2 regions of the Paenibacillus sp. sgz302191 genome follow, and region 1 is predicted to be linked to the other one. Evidence: riboswitches for the same ligand, from Rfam matches in the RefSeq annotation. Region 1 holds a riboswitch; the other holds the start of a gene.
What was found. Region 1 has a riboswitch for FMN ahead of AC3G2T_RS07310 (DMT family transporter). Riboswitches for the same ligand answer to the same signal wherever they lie in the genome.

Region 1 (7,599 bases):
CTCGGCGGCGCGGATAGCCTGCAAATAAGACAGGTGAGCCCCGCCCGGGGACTGCCCCGGCGTTCCGATTCCGATCAGCGTGCGGATGCCGGTTCCCTCAAGCAGCTGCTGTTGAAAGCCGCTCAGATATGTCTTCAAACGAAAGCACGGGTCGTGGGAACAGACAAAGACGATCTCCTGATTGTAAATGCTTTTGAAAAAATACCCCTGAAGCCCTTCAGGCAGCTTGTTCTCCTCCGTCCGGCAATACTCCGCCGCCGCTTCGATACCGCCTTCGCTCGTTTCGCAGGACAGGACTGCAGCCGCAATATGAGCGTAGTCGAATACGACTCCGTACGGATCGGCCTCCTTTTGAAACGCCTCCCATGACGGGTAACGGTCGCAAATCAGCTCGAACAACAAATTGTCGCGCATAACCGGCAGCGTGCTTTTCACCCTCTCGTCCAGCCTGCTGTTGGCGGAGGAAAGCTGATCCAGCGCATACCGGATCGTATCGAATTCGTTCATGGTCCGCGGCTCTCTCGGCGTAAACAAGTTTTTGGCGAAATGAACCAAACCTTTGATCGGATGATAGTTTTTGCGGATGGACACATAGATGACGATCACTTCGAGCAATAAAATCAATATAAAAAGAATGACAGTATTGCGCTGAATCGTTCGGATATCCTGCAGCGTTTCGGACACGGCCACCAAAGTGACGTAATTCCAGCCGTTTTTATCCGACACTTCGTGCGAGACGATAAAAGATTTGCCGTCGATCCGGTAAATACCCGATCCTGAACGGTTTTCGCTCAAGCCGGACACCAGGTTCCGGAATTCGCTCGAATCGGTGTAGGAGGTCTCGTTGGAAGCGACCAGCCGGGTTCCTTTTTGGTCAAAAATGAAAAAATCGCCATTGTACGATTCGGAAACCGACTTCATCAGCCGGATAATCGTTTCCTCTCTCACCATGATGAGCACCGTACCGGGGGAATTGAGACCGCCTAACGGCAGAGGCGATAAGAACGTCAGCATGCGCATCCGGTTATTGCCGGGTACGATGACGTTTTCCGCCGGACGGATCGCCGGTGCAGTCAAATTGTTCAGTTCCTCGAACATGGCTTGATGCGGCCAGTTTTCGTAGTAATATCCGACGCCGGGATTTTCGAAGTCGTGGATGGTGTAGGCGCTGCCTGTTTTGGCAAACAGAAAACCGATGTTTTTGACATACAAAAAGGTGTTGTCGATGAACGCATCCGTCGCATTGTATTTCCGCATTTCATTCGCAATGACAATTCTTTGATAATCGTCGTCCCCGGCCAGGTACAGCTTGATTTCCTTATTGTTCACCAGTTCGGACGGAAGGTTGTACACATAACGGGTGAAAATATCCATCGAATTCATGACCTGCTCGGTGATATGGGCGTTCCAGTCCATTTCCTTTTGCTTCACAACTTCCGTCGAATAAGGGTAATAGTAGACCAAAATAACGATGACGGGAAACAGCAGCACCAATATATAGGAAATCAGCATTTTGGCCAGCAGGTTGACCCTGGTTTTTTTCATGAATAGCCCCCTTCCCGAAATAGGTCTCGCAACAAAGCGCCTGAAGTAAGCGGTTACAATACGAGGTGAACGAATACTGGCGAAATCACTGGCTTCCCGCAAGTCTGCGTATCCTTTGTTTTGAATTATAATAAAAAATGGAAATATGTAAAGGACGGTAACTATCATTTAATCCTACTATATTACGATATTGAAGATGTATGCCGGAGGCTGCCGATTTGCAGAACATGGGTCTTTAAAAAAAAGGGACTATCCCGCCGGCAGCCAAAGCCGCTTATGGGATAGCCCTTTGCGTTTTACAGCGACATGCGGTAGATGTTCAGCACATCGTCGCGGTTCAACTTCTTGAAATAGCCGAACTCTCCGTACACCATGGCTTTGTCGGCCATGAGCTCGATCGTCGAGTCGTCGATATCGTAATCGGCCAGACGGCTTGGCGCGCCGATTGAGTTAAAGAACTGCCGCAGCGCCGCGATGCCCTCTTCGGCTATTTGCCGGTCGGTTTTGCCGGCGGCATCTACGCCAAAGACGCGCTCCGCGAACTGTTTGTACTTCGCCACGTTGGCGTCAAGCGTATAGGTCATCCAGTTCGGGAACAAAATCGCGAGCCCTCCCCCGTGAGGGATATCGTGCACGGCGGACACGGCGTGCTCCAGATTGTGAGTCGCCCAGTCGCCGCGAACGCCCATGCTCAAAACTCCGTTCAGCGCCATAGTCCCGGAGTAAAGAATCGTCGACCGGTCTTCGTAGCTGTTCAGATCCTTCAACAGCCTTGGCGCCGTCTCAATGACGGTGCGCAAAATGGCCTCGCAAAATCCGTCCTGGACGGGAGTATTGGCATCATGATGGAAATACTGCTCGAATACGTGCGACATGATATCGACCATGCCGTAGACGGTTTGATTCGCCGGGAGGGATTGCGTATGTACCGGATCGAGAATGGAGAACTGCGGGAACGAATAAGGGCTTCCCCAGCCGAGCTTCTCTTTCGTCTCCCAGTTGGTGATGACCGAACCTGAGTTCATCTCGGAGCCTGTCGCGGCAATCGTCAGTACGGTGCCGAGCGGCAGCGCGCCCGTCGCGGCGGCTTTGCGGGTGACGATATCCCAGAAATCGCCTTCGTATTTCGCCCCGACGGCGATTCCTTTGGCGCAATCGATGACACTGCCTCCGCCGACGGCGAGAATCAAATCGATCTGGTGGCTGCGGCACAGTTCCACGCCTTTATGTACCGTTGTCAGCCGCGGATTCGGCTCTACGCCGCTTAATTCGGTGACTGCAGCTCCAACCTCGGCAAGCAGCTTGATCACGCGGTCATAAAGGCCGTTCTGCTTAATGCTTCCGCCGCCATAGACGAGAAGTACGTTTTTTCCGTATTTTGGCACCTCTTTCGTCAGTTGCTCCAACTGGTTGCGTCCGAAATATAGTGTCGTAGGATTATGAAAGACAAAGTTGTTCATGAGAACATCCTCCTTTGTTAAATTCAGCTACCTCTTTCATTGTAGCCAACTTGCGGCAAAAAACAAAATGCGGCAGGCCGGCGGGAGGGGTGAAACTGCGAGTTTGACGATCTTGGCTGAGCAGGGGGGGAGTTGGCAGACCTGACCTGGCAAACCCGACAGATCCCGCAGCCCGCGGCGGCACCCGCCACCCTCAACTCCTGACGAATTGGGCGTACACCGAGCCGGCCGATACGGCTTTTGCAAGTTTGTCCAAATGAGTTTGAAAAGACTGAAGGATCGCGTAACCTTGCCAATCTTCAGGCAAAAGCTCAGCAGGCAGCATCGGGTCGGCCAAATACAATTCGCTGATGACTTCGCCCATATGCAAATAGCAAATAAATACCTCCAGAGGCTCCGAACGTTTGTCCAATGCTTGCTGCATAACCGGTTCAAATTGCGATGAGAACCATTGAAGCTTCTCCCGGTATTTCTCGGCCACCGGCTCCAGCTGCCATATCGATATAGCGTCTTCAGGGGTAAGAGTCCGGTATTGCATAGAGCCCTGGAATAAGGTGACCTGCCCGTTCAGGCCATATTTTTGTATAAGCTGTTCAACTTCGCTTTTATACGGCCATGGGGAAATATAGACGCTGTTATACAGCAGTCCGAAGCCGGTTTGCAAAATGTCGGAGCGGAACTGATCCCGCTTTTTGCGTTCCGTTTCCGGGATTTCCAGCATGACCAGGTGCCAGCATTGATCCCATTTTTTTCGGTACAGCTGCGGTTTTTGATTGATAAATTGGACCATGGATCGCCCCGTGTCCGTAATTTGATAACTGGAGCGGGACGGAGTGACGGCGTAGCCTTCTTTTTTGAGCCGGGATAGGCTGTTGCGGATGTAGGGAGCCGAATAGCCGCGATTTTCATAAATGCGAACGAATTCCTGCGCCTCCAGACGATCCGCGCGCGACATTAAGTAGAGCAGCTGTTTTTCGATGGATAGCAAAATTAACCTCACGTCCCTTATTGACACAGGCCATAATTTTTTATAACATAAATTCACACGAACGTTATGAAAATAGTTATAAAACGTCGTCGTTTTATCTGTTCCTTGCTATTGTACCGCAAAAAGGAGCGGAATAGGCGCAAAAAAATGATGAATGGGAGTGGGGAAAATGAGAAAGACATTTCAAGCAAGACGGATGATCCTGATCGGGACTATGGTGGCAGCGTGTGCTGCACCTGTTCAAGCAAATGCCGAAACGGCGGTCAAGAAAGACGTTATGAGCAATGTCAGCAGTTACTTGCAGTGGAATACACCGGTTTCCATTAAACTGGAAGACAAGGCGCTTCCGGTGCAGGGGGCGATGATCAATACGGAAATTCTAGTGCCATTGCGAGCCGTATTCGAAGCCGACGGCCGGAGCGTTGCATGGGACGAAGCGGGTCAAACCGCTCATGTTACCGGCGGCTCCACCGACGTCGCGATAAAGCTGGGGGAGAAGAAAGCGGTCGTAAACGGAGTGAGCTATGAGCTTGATCACGAAGCGGTCATCATGGACGGCGCGATGATGGTATCGGAGCGGATTCTTCCTTTGGCGCTAAACGTATCGCTGCATTGGGAATCCGGCAGCCGTACGCTTTCTGTGTCCGCTCAGCGCGGAGCGGGAGGGCTGCAGGCGCAGACGGACGCTTTTCAGGAGTACGGGAACATTCCGGTCAAATATGCCCATGGAGGCGTAGCGGGCGGGCAAAATATAAGCTTGCCGGTAAGCTGGAGCCATGTGCCGGAAGGTACGAAATCTTTTGCCGTTGTGGTGTATGATCTGCATCCGATTGCGGACAATTTCATTCACTGGAGCGTGCTCAATATTCCGGCGTCCGTGCAAAAACTGGAAGAAGGGGCGGCGGGCTCTCTGAAAGAAGGGAAAGAGCTTAACAGCTACTATGGCATGGAGCCTCCGCGGTATTCAGGAGACCATTTGTACAGACTGGTTGTTTATGCGCTGGATACGGACAACCTTGAGGTGGGCAAGCAGCCGGTCTTTTTCGAAGAGCTGGAGCCGGTCCTTAAGGAACATATGACGGGCTATGCGGAAGTAGACGGCTTTTTCAAACAGTAACTGACCGCTCCGCACCGTGTTCAATCCGCATTCCGGACGATATACTGGACTTGGAGCATGCCGGCGAAATCGTGGAAATCCGGACATTTGCGGCGACGGCAGTTCGGACTGCCTCGCTTCCAGAGGAGCTTTTTTTCCGATGACCCTTGTCGGATTAAGTCATTATGTTGTATAATCCACCTAATAGAATACGGACCTTCGGGGCAGGGTGAAATTCCCGACCGGCGGTAAAGGTTCACCGTTTGAACCTGAGCCCGCGACTCGCTTATTGCTTCAAGTGCAGCAAGCGACTGACTTGGTGAAATTCCAAGGCCGACGGTACAGTCCGGATGGGAGAAGGTTATAAGCAGGCAGGGCGCCGTTCATTTTTGCAAAAAAATGATCAGGTCCCAGCCTCTTTAAGATGCCCCGTTATCGATTTTTGATAACGGGGTGTTCTTCTTTCGAAGCGTCCTATTCAAAACCCAATTCTCAGCTTGCGAGGGCAGACCTGACTTTCCTTCGCATATTTCACAGGAGGTTTTGAACGATGGAAAAAGGAATCACGATTGGACGGCCCGTGACGCTGGAACATGCGGGCAGCAGCACGCGCAGCGGCATATGGCTGGTGGCTGTGGGAGCGGCGCTGTGGGGGATTGACCCGCTGTTCCGCATTCTGCTGCTGAAATACTTTACTTCCTCGCAGATTGTGCTCTTCGAGCATTTGCTGCTTATGCTTTATGCTGTGCCGGTCTTATGGCTGCATCGCAGCGAACTGCGTGGCCTCAAGGCGAGCCATGTGCTGGCCTTGCTGTTCATTTCATGGGGCGGGTCGGCGATCGCCACCATTATGTTTACTTCGGCATTCGCCCACGGCAATCCGAATGCAGTGCTGCTGCTGCAAAAGCTGCAGCCGCTGTTCGCCATTCTGATGGCGCGAATGATTTTGAAAGAGTCGCTGCCGGCGCGGTTTGCGCTGCTGCTGGTCATGGCGCTGGCCGGCACGTATTTGCTGACCTTCGGCTTGGCCAGCCCGCTTGCCAGCCTGTCCGGCGTGGCCGCAACGGCCGGCCTGCTGTCGATTGGCGCCGCCGCCTTATGGGGCGGCTCGACGGTGATGGGCCGACTGCTGCTGGGCAAAATGCAGTTCGAGACCGTCACCGCGCTGCGCTTCGCGTGCGCGCTGCCACTGCTCGCCGCCATCACTTCGCTGGATGGCAGCAGGCTCCAGCCGCTCGCCGAGGCGGGCGACTGGGGGCCGGTGCTGGGGAACTTGCTGCTGCAAGCGTTCCTCCCGGGCCTGCTCAGCCTGCTTCTATATTACCGCGGCTTAGCCGGAACCAAAGCTTCCTACGCTACGCTTGCGGAGCTGTTTTTCCCCGCAGTCGGCCTGCTGATCAACTGGGTGGTGTTCCACCAGCCTGTGACCGCCGCGCAGATCGCCGGGTTCGTGCTAATCTGGATCGTGCTCATTCAATTATCGAAACAGCGGTAGGCGGCACTGCCTGCCGGTAATAAAAAGCCGTGGCCTAATGAAGCGTGAGAAAACGCGCTTCGCAGCTGCGGCTTTTTGCTGTGTCGAGCTCAGCGTGTTAAAGAAATACAATCGTATCGCCTTCCGAAATCCGGCCTTCCCTTTCCACGGAACAAACGATACCTCTCAACTTTTTAGCGGCAGGCACAAATTTCTGACTAAGTCCGCTTTGATTATACATTTGTTCAATCACCCTTCCGGGTCCAATGCAGGGCAGGTTTTCCCCTTCACAAATCAATCCCGTACCATCCGGAAAAATCAACCTAGCCCCTTGCTGCAGTTCTGTAAGCTTCTCAAATCCGCTAATGATAATGTTGGCCCCCAGCCATTCCGGCTTTATCTCAGGGAGATCCAACCGATTGGCGATGCGTTCACATTCCTCTTTCGAAACGATGCTGATTTGACGTCTGTTCGCAATCAGTACACCACGAGGATAAATTTTTTGCCTGGAATCCGCAGGACGCAACAAGCCATAATGACGATCTCCCGGAATCCCTCCTAATTCAATCTGAATATATGAAACGGGGCGAGTAACGAATGTTGCCGGGTCTTCAGCCACCATTACTCTTTCAACTGCAGCACCACTTTCCCCCATTTTAATCTCCCTCCTTTTCCTGCGAAGATTGCAGCTCTTTATAGATCAAGCCAAAAGAACGTATCAGAAACTCCACTTCCTCATCGGATAAAGAGTCCGCAAAATACTGCTTGATCCCCCTTGCATATATAGGCCAAGCTTTCCGCAGCTGTCTTTCCCCTTCATCCGTGAGAACAGCATATGCTCCCCGTCGGTCCTCTTCGCTTTTTTCTCTTTGAATCAATCCTTCGCGCTCCAGCCGGTCGATCATCCTTGTTAAGCCGCTTTTACTCAAGACCACCTTCCGATTTAATTCTGAAAAGCGAAGCTTGCGATCGGGTGCCTCAAACAAAGCGATCAAAACGTCGTACGTGGTTAGCGGGACTTTCTTCTGTGCTGCCA
Region 2 (7,599 bases), on a different contig from region 1:
CGCGGCGATGGGATACAAATGAGCGAGCGCCCATTGGCCGATTGGCGTTATCAATAAAAGAAGGACCAGCAGCAGTCCGTAACGTTCGTTAGTCAAAAACCAGCGCTGCCGGCCGGCGGGAAACAGCCCCCGCACAATGTGCCACCCGTCAAGCGGGTACAGCGGCAGCAAATGAATAATAAAAAGCATGACATTCACAATCACACAGTACTGCGCATAAACTCTCCACGTTTCCACCGCTATTGTCTCGGTGTTGCCGTCAAACCAGGCAGGTAAAAAGAAGTACAGCCACCAAAAGAAAAACACAAGCACCAGATTGGCGCACGGTCCGGCTAAATAAACGAGCGTATGGGAAAGCCGCGGCCGCCGTTTCATTCGAGTCATGTCAACCGGCATTTTTTTCGACCAGCCATACGGCCCGAACACAACCATCGCAAGCCCCAAGGCGTCTATATGCACCAAGGGGTTTAGCGACAATCGTTTCTGCTCCCTGGCCGTCCGGTCTCCGAGCAACATCGCCGCGCAAGCGTGAGCGGCATCATGAATGGTCATTGCTATGAGAAAGGCGAACAGCCGGGGCAGCAGCGTTTCCAGGTGAAAATAAGAAAGCATTAGGAGCTGAATTGTTTGGTCAAATTCGCCATTTCGATTGCGGTTACCGCCGCTTCCCAGCCTTTATTGCCCGCTTTTGTGCCGGCCCGCTCAACGGCTTGTTCGATCGAATCCGTCGTCAGAACGCCAAATACGGTCGGCACGCCTGTTTTCAAATTGATGGCGGATACGCCCTTGGCCACTTCATTGCATACGTAGTCAAAATGAGGCGTCGAACCGCGGATTACCGTTCCGAGCGTAATGACCGCATCATATTTGCCGCTTTCCGCCATTTTTTGCGCGATCAGCGGAATTTCAAATGCGCCGGGCACCCATGCGATCTCCACTTCGTCGTCCTGAACGCCGTGGCGCTTCAGAGCGTCCTGTGCGCCGCCAAGCAGCCGGGAAGTAATGAATTCATTGAATCGTCCTACGACGATACCGTATTTTAAATTTTGCGAGACCAAATGTCCTTCGTAAATTTTTGCCATGTCCGTTTCGCCCTTTCTTATTGTAAAATTCCTGCAAGCCGCACGTTAAATGCCGCTGCCGGAGTCATGAAATTCCAGCAAATGACCGAGTTTTTGCTTTTTGGTGTGCAAATAGTTCACATTGTGCTCTTTGCTTTCCATCTGAATCGGCACGCGCTCCACCACTTCCAGGCCGTAGCCTTCAAGCCCGCGGATTTTGCGCGGATTGTTGGTCAGCAAACGGAGCTTGCGGATGCCCAAGTCCTTCAAAATTTGCGCGCCAATGCCGTAATCGCGAAGATCCGGAGCAAATCCAAGCTTAATATTCGCTTCGACAGTGTCCAATCCCTGCTCCTGCAGCGCATAAGCTTTTAATTTGTTGATCAGTCCGATGCCCCGGCCTTCCTGTCGCATATATAATAATACACCGGAGCCCTCTTCTTCAATCTGTTTTAGCGCCGCTTCGAGCTGAGGGCCGCAATCGCACCTGTGGGAGTGAAACACGTCCCCGGTCAGGCACTCCGAATGAACGCGCACAAGCGTAGGCTGCGACGGGTCGATCGTCCCTTTGATAAGGGCCACATGCTCTTTGTTGTCCAACTGATTCGTATAGGCGATCGCTTTGAATGTGCCGAAATCCGTCGGGAGCTTGATCTCCACCTCCCGCTCCACCAGCTTTTCCTCCCGGTTGCGGTAGCGGATCAAATCCTGAATCGTAATGAGGCGGATCTCATGCTTAGCCGCAAATTCCATCAAATCGGGAACCCGCGCCATCGTTCCGTCCTCTTTGATGACCTCGCAAATGACGGCGGCCGGATACGAACCGCACATCCTGGCCAGGTCGACGGCCGCTTCCGTATGCCCCGCTCTGCGCAGGACGCCGCCTTTTTTGGCGATCAGCGGGAAAATGTGACCGGGCCTGCGGAACTCGTGGGCTCTCGTATTCGGATCGATCAGCGCCTCTACCGTTCTGGCGCGCTCGTGCGCGGAAATTCCCGTGCTCGTCTCGACGTGGTCTACCGAAACCGTAAACGCCGTGCCGTGGTAGTCCGTATTTCTGGAAACCATGGGAGGCAAATCCAGCTCCTCGGCCCGCTCCTCGGTAATCGGCACGCAGACAAGACCGCGTCCTTCCTTGATCATAAAATTAATTACGTCAGGCGTCGCCTTATCGGCCAGCGCGATAAAATCCCCTTCATTCTCACGGTCTTCGTCGTCCACCACGATGATGACTTTGCCAAGCTTCAAATCTTCGATCGCATCTTCAATCTTGTCAAACCGTATGTCTGTCATCTTCACCCCTCCTAAGAGCAATCCGCCGCTGCCGGACGGGAAGCTTCTTCTATATCCAAAAGCCGCAGCAAGCTTGCATGTGCGTCCCCTGTCACATAAAACCGTGTTCGGCCAAAAAACTTTCCGTTAAGGCGCCCCGTTTGCCGCCGCTGCCGGATTCCTGCTGTCCGAAACGAAGCAGACGCTCCATATATTTGCCCAAAACGTCACATTCGATGTTGACCGTATCGCCCGGCTTCTTGTCTTGAAGCACCGTCTGGGCCAGCGTATGCGGGATAATGGAGACGGAGGCGTCGCGTTCCGTCACTTGCACGACAGTCAGGCTGATTCCGTCAACGGTAATCGAACCGCTGGGAATGATGTATTTGAAAATGTCTTTGTTCTCCGGTTCGAACCGGTAAACGACCGCATTTTCTTCAGGCGTGCGGGAAACGATAACCGCCGTCGAATCGACATGCCCCTGCACAATATGTCCGCCAAACCGGCCGTTCGCCGCCATGGCGCGCTCCAGATTGACCGGCGTGCCCGTCTGCAGCTTGCGCAGGTTCGACTTGCGGTACGTTTCCGGCATCACGTCAACCGAGAAGGAGTCTGCGTCAAATGCGATCACCGTCAGACAAACGCCGTTCACCGCGATGCTGTCGCCAAGCCGCACATCTTCCAGCACCTTCGATGCGCCGATCGTCAGCACCATCGCCTGTCCTTGGCTGTGGACGCGGCGCATGCGGCCGATTTCTTCAATAATACCGGTAAACATGCCTAGTTCCCACCTTCATAAACCGGGTACCCGGTCAAGCATACATCTTGACCGAACCGCTCGACCTGCAAGCGGTCGAGCGTAATGCTGTCCGCCATCTTCGCGAAGCCGCCGAAGATGAAGTTCGCTGGTGCCTCCGCCCCGCCGCCGATTATTTTCGGCGCGTAGAACAGCACCAGCTTGTCGATGAGGCGCCGCTCCAGCATGGCGCCGTTGAGCCTGCCTCCACCCTCAAGGAGGATGGAGCCGATCTCGCGCTCGCCGAGCTGCCGCATGGCGAGCGTCAAATCGACCTGCGGGCCGCCGCCGCAGGTCACGATCTCGATGCCGCGCGCTTCCAGCGCGGCACGCCGCTCCGCGGGCGCCTGTGCGCTCGCGAGCAGGATCGTCGGCTGACGATCCTGCTCCTGCAGCACGCGGGCGTCCGGAGGGATGCGCAGCAGCGAGTCGGCGACGATCCGTACCGGCTGGATAGCCGGTATGTCGGCGCGCGCGCTGAGCAGCGGGTCGTCGGCGATGACCGTGCCGACGCCGACCATGATGCCCTGGTGCCGGTGGCGCAGGGCATGGACCAGAGCGCGCGACGCCTCGCCGGTGATCCACTTGCTGTCGCCGGTCTTCGAGGCGATCTTCCCGTCGAGCGTGCTCGCCGTCTTGAGCGTCACGAACGGCATGCGCGTGACGATGTACTTGTTGAAAGCCTCGTTAAGCGCCGAGGCTTCCTCCCCGAGCAGCCCGACGGATACGTCGATCCCGGCTGCTCGCAGCTTGGCGATGCCCGAACCGGCAACCTGCGGGTTCGGGTCGAGACCGGCGACGACGACGCGCGCGACGCCGGCTTCGATCAGCCGGTCGCTGCAGGGCGGCGTCCGTCCGTAGTGGCTGCACGGCTCCAGCGTCACGTAGGCCGTGCTGCCCCGGGCTTCCTCGCCCGCCATTTGCAGCGCGAGGACTTCGGCGTGCCCCTGGCCGCGCTTCAGATGCGCGCCCATCCCGACAATGCGTCCGTCTTTGACCAGGACGCACCCGACGACGGGATTGATCCCCGTCTGGCCTGACGCGCTTTCGGCCATTTGCAGCGCAAGCCTCATGTAGGCCTCGTCATTGATAAGCTGCATGCGCTCACCACCAATCTCTTGAACTTGAATGCAAAAAAGCCCCGATCCGGCACAGGATAGGGGCTCAAGGATTTGAAGTTGACACGAAAATGCTTCATCTATACGCGTTTGTCCATGTTTTCGGGTAATTCAAACAAACCCGGCACGGTGCCTGAAAGAAGACAGACCTGCCGAATTTTTGTTCAATTGAAAAGAGGCCAAACGTGCATAGCGAACCTGTTGTTCGCGTTTCCTTCTCCCATCCAGACTATACTGTCGGTCCCGGATTTGCACCGGGTCAGCCGTAGCGAAGCTGTTGTCAGGTACCGCTTAGCTTCAAAACGGGTCACGGACTTTACGGCCGGAGCAGCAGCTTCCGAACGTATCACCGCCGGTGGGGAATTTCGCCCCGCCCCGAAGGTATGCACACACAATGAAAGAAGAACTAATCTCACTAACGGGAGAATTAGTTTTCTTTGGTTATGAATTTATCACTCGAGCATGGAAAAAGCAACATTTTTTTCTTTTCTCCGCTGAAACATTGTTCACAAATCGGATTAAAAAAAGACCATCCCTAGCCGGTTTTACGGCTTAAGGAAGGTCTTTTTAAGCTTTACAGCTTTATTTTTACACTTCGACAATTTCGACCTTTTCCATTTGGTCTCTGCCTTTGAATGCGTCCACATACTCCATGCCTTTGGTTACTTTGCCGAAAACGGTGTGCTGTCCGTCCAGGTGAGGCTGCGGTTGGTAGCAGATGTAGAATTGGCTGCCGCCTGTGTTTCTGCCGGCATGGGCCATGGCAAGCGTTCCGCGCTCGTGTTTGTTCGGGTTGATTTCGCAGTTGATTTGGTAGCCTGGGCCTCCTGTGCCCGTTCCAGTAGGGCAGCCGCCTTGAGCTACGAACCCGGGGATGACGCGATGGAATACAAGACCGTTATAAAAACCGGAGTTTGCGAGTTTTTCAAAGTTGGCGACGGTGTTCGGAGCGTCTTTTTCGAACAGGTCGATCAGTACTTCTCCGCCGCCGGCGAGTGTGATTTTTGCTTGTTTGGCCATGTTAGGTCCACTCCTTTAGACAATAATACTTTATTTTACTATGAAAGCTTTCAATTCACAAACCCGCTGTGAAAATTTGCTGCCGCTGCGGAATCGTTGCTGTCGCGGATTTATTTTTTGCGGTATTTTTGCATATATCACAGAAAAATTGTCACTTCAATCGTTTACGTTCCGCTGGAACCCCCTTGATTTTGCCCTTTGTGAAATTTCTTTCTTTGACGATGAACTTTTGTGAAATACGACACAGAATGTTTCCACCTGTTCTGTTATTATTATCCAAGTAAACAATTGTAAATATTTGTGGAAAGCGAAGAAAACGTTCCTGTATCTGGGCACTTGGGGGCGTTTGAGCTACTAGTGCAACCGGCCGTCTATTTTTGATGGCCTTTTTCTATTTTCAAGTAAATGGAGGATGTCCGAAATGCAAACTATCCCGTGCGAAAAAGTCTTAGAGCAGCTAGGCATTTCCTCAGATCAGTATGATTCGTGGAAAAAGCAGCCCTCCTGCTTGCCTGGCGAACATTCAAATTATCCTTGCTATTTTGCTTCCAAGTCGCAAGAATCATATCCTTTGGCAACTTCCTCAAGCAAGTGACTCCTCAAAAAAATGTTGGCGCGGCCGCAGGGCGGGAATCCCGTTCTGCGACCGCGCTCTTTTTTCCGCCGCGCCGGCGGAACTCCGCTATTGATTATTGGACATTGCAATACCAGTTGGAAAAGTTGATTTGTCCGCTGCCTTTTGTAATTTCGGTGCCGTATTCCACGCTGCTCACATAGCGGCTGTTCGTGAAGTAATTTTTGGAAATGAGATAATCGGTAAAGTTTTTGACGTTAATGCTGAAGCTGTTTGTCTGGGACTTTTTCAGGAACGAATACACCCACCATTGATGCACGCCCTGGCTGTTCTTATTTTCGCCCCTGTACACGTCGTAAGTTTGCCCGCCGATCGAAACGTTGGAAAATACGAGAGAACCGAGCGGGCCGACGTCGGAGGTCCATTTGTTCCAAATCATAATTTCCTCGGTCGGAGTGCTGCTGGACGTTGCGTTCCCGGTGCTGTGCAGCCAAATATCGTAAGCGTTATTATAGGAGCCGTTCGTCGAGGAAGCGATCGAATACGTGACGCCTGTGTTAATGTTTTTGTTGGCGGACAGCTGTGTAGGGAATCCGCTGCCGCTTGTATATCCGTTCGTCCAGTGCCATCCGCTTACGATGGACGGGTACGCTTTGACCCCGCCGGCCGTAGTCGGCCAATTCCATAAGTATCCCAGATCGGTGCCGCTGTTATAGTACACGGTTTCCGACCAACCGCTAACGCTGCCGCTGCCCCAGGTGTTGTTAAACAGGTAGTATTTGTTATTGTTGAAATAAAGTTTATCGTACGCAGTGGAGGAAGAAGCAGCGGAAGCGCTCAATGGAAGCGCCAACAAAATTGCGGATAAAAAAAGGGAAGCCAGTCTCTTCTTGCCTAACCGAGTTTTCATTATCATGAACCTCCATTCAAAATAAATTGCTGTTTACCGTTCGCTCTCCCCGGGAATGTAAAGCGTTTACAAAAGACCGAATCACCCTCCGATACGATGGATTAAGCGCTTAATGAAATCTTACACATCCCGATGAATTAAAACTACCCCCAAAATCGAAAGGAAAATCATGCCAAAATTCATTCATGAACAATTCATTCACGAACAGCGGGAGGAGATTTTCGGAGGAAACTTTCTAAAAACTTGCCCGTTGTCAGCACGTCAGTACGCGGAAAATCTGCGAAAGTCAGGCAGTTGAGAAACTCGCACGCAGAGTGGGAGCGCCCTGCTGCCTAACTGCTTGGCTTCTTAACTGCTTGGCTCCGCGGAGAAAGCCTGCAAAAGTGCAGTTTTTTGCCCGGTAGATGCGCTGGCCACGAAAATTCCTGCAAATGTGCAGGCTTTTCGCCACGAACAGGGGCTCAGGGTCGTTTTCACCGAAAATTCCTGCACAATCGCAGGCTTTTCGTCCAAATGGGCCTTTTTGCGGAAAAAGCCTGCACTTTCGCAGGTTTTTTCCCTGACCGGCCTGCCAAGCCGCCTCATGTCCACCCGCCGGGCCGCCGATGTTCATCTGAAAAAAGGGCTGTTGAATTCCACCTAAAGAAAGGACTTCACCCTCCACTTGGCAGTGGAATTTGAAGTCCTTTTGCTTGAATCTTGGGCTTTGGGAACAGCCCTTTCTTTTCTGCAGCGCAGCGCGACCGCGGCATATTGCTTGGGCCGGCCCGGTTTTATTGAACCGCTTTGCTCACTTGCTTCAATCTTGCCGGGATCATATCGTTCTCTACGATGTTTTCGTAGGTTTC

Region 2: another riboswitch for FMN. It lies ahead of ribD (bifunctional diaminohydroxyphosphoribosylaminopyrimidine deaminase/5-amino-6-(5-phosphoribosylamino)uracil reductase RibD); the one in region 1 lies ahead of AC3G2T_RS07310 (DMT family transporter).

What each region holds. Positions count from the first base shown of each region.
Region 1 covers NZ_JBYLHY010000004.1:129,505-137,103, reverse strand. Annotated here, with positions in the region: gene AC3G2T_RS07330 (helix-turn-helix domain-containing protein) at 1-1,545, opposite strand, end outside; gene AC3G2T_RS07325 (iron-containing alcohol dehydrogenase) at 1,842-3,005, opposite strand; gene AC3G2T_RS07320 (PaaX family transcriptional regulator C-terminal domain-containing protein) at 3,199-3,993, opposite strand; gene AC3G2T_RS07315 (YbhB/YbcL family Raf kinase inhibitor-like protein) at 4,163-5,110, shown strand; FMN riboswitch at 5,301-5,455, shown strand; gene AC3G2T_RS07310 (DMT family transporter) at 5,640-6,584, shown strand; gene AC3G2T_RS07305 (MOSC domain-containing protein) at 6,682-7,218, opposite strand; gene AC3G2T_RS07300 (MarR family winged helix-turn-helix transcriptional regulator) at 7,220-7,599, opposite strand, start outside.
Region 2 covers NZ_JBYLHY010000027.1:105,901-113,499, forward strand. Annotated here, with positions in the region: gene AC3G2T_RS29670 (site-2 protease family protein) at 1-612, opposite strand, end outside; gene ribH (6,7-dimethyl-8-ribityllumazine synthase) at 612-1,082, opposite strand; gene AC3G2T_RS29680 (bifunctional 3,4-dihydroxy-2-butanone-4-phosphate synthase/GTP cyclohydrolase II) at 1,128-2,354, opposite strand; gene ribE (riboflavin synthase) at 2,446-3,111, opposite strand; gene ribD (bifunctional diaminohydroxyphosphoribosylaminopyrimidine deaminase/5-amino-6-(5-phosphoribosylamino)uracil reductase RibD) at 3,114-4,229, opposite strand; FMN riboswitch at 4,456-4,634, opposite strand; gene AC3G2T_RS29695 (peptidylprolyl isomerase) at 4,836-5,267, opposite strand; cyclic di-GMP riboswitch class II at 5,561-5,645, shown strand; gene AC3G2T_RS29700 (GH12 family glycosyl hydrolase domain-containing protein) at 5,957-6,751, opposite strand; gene lysA (diaminopimelate decarboxylase) at 7,525-7,599, opposite strand, start outside.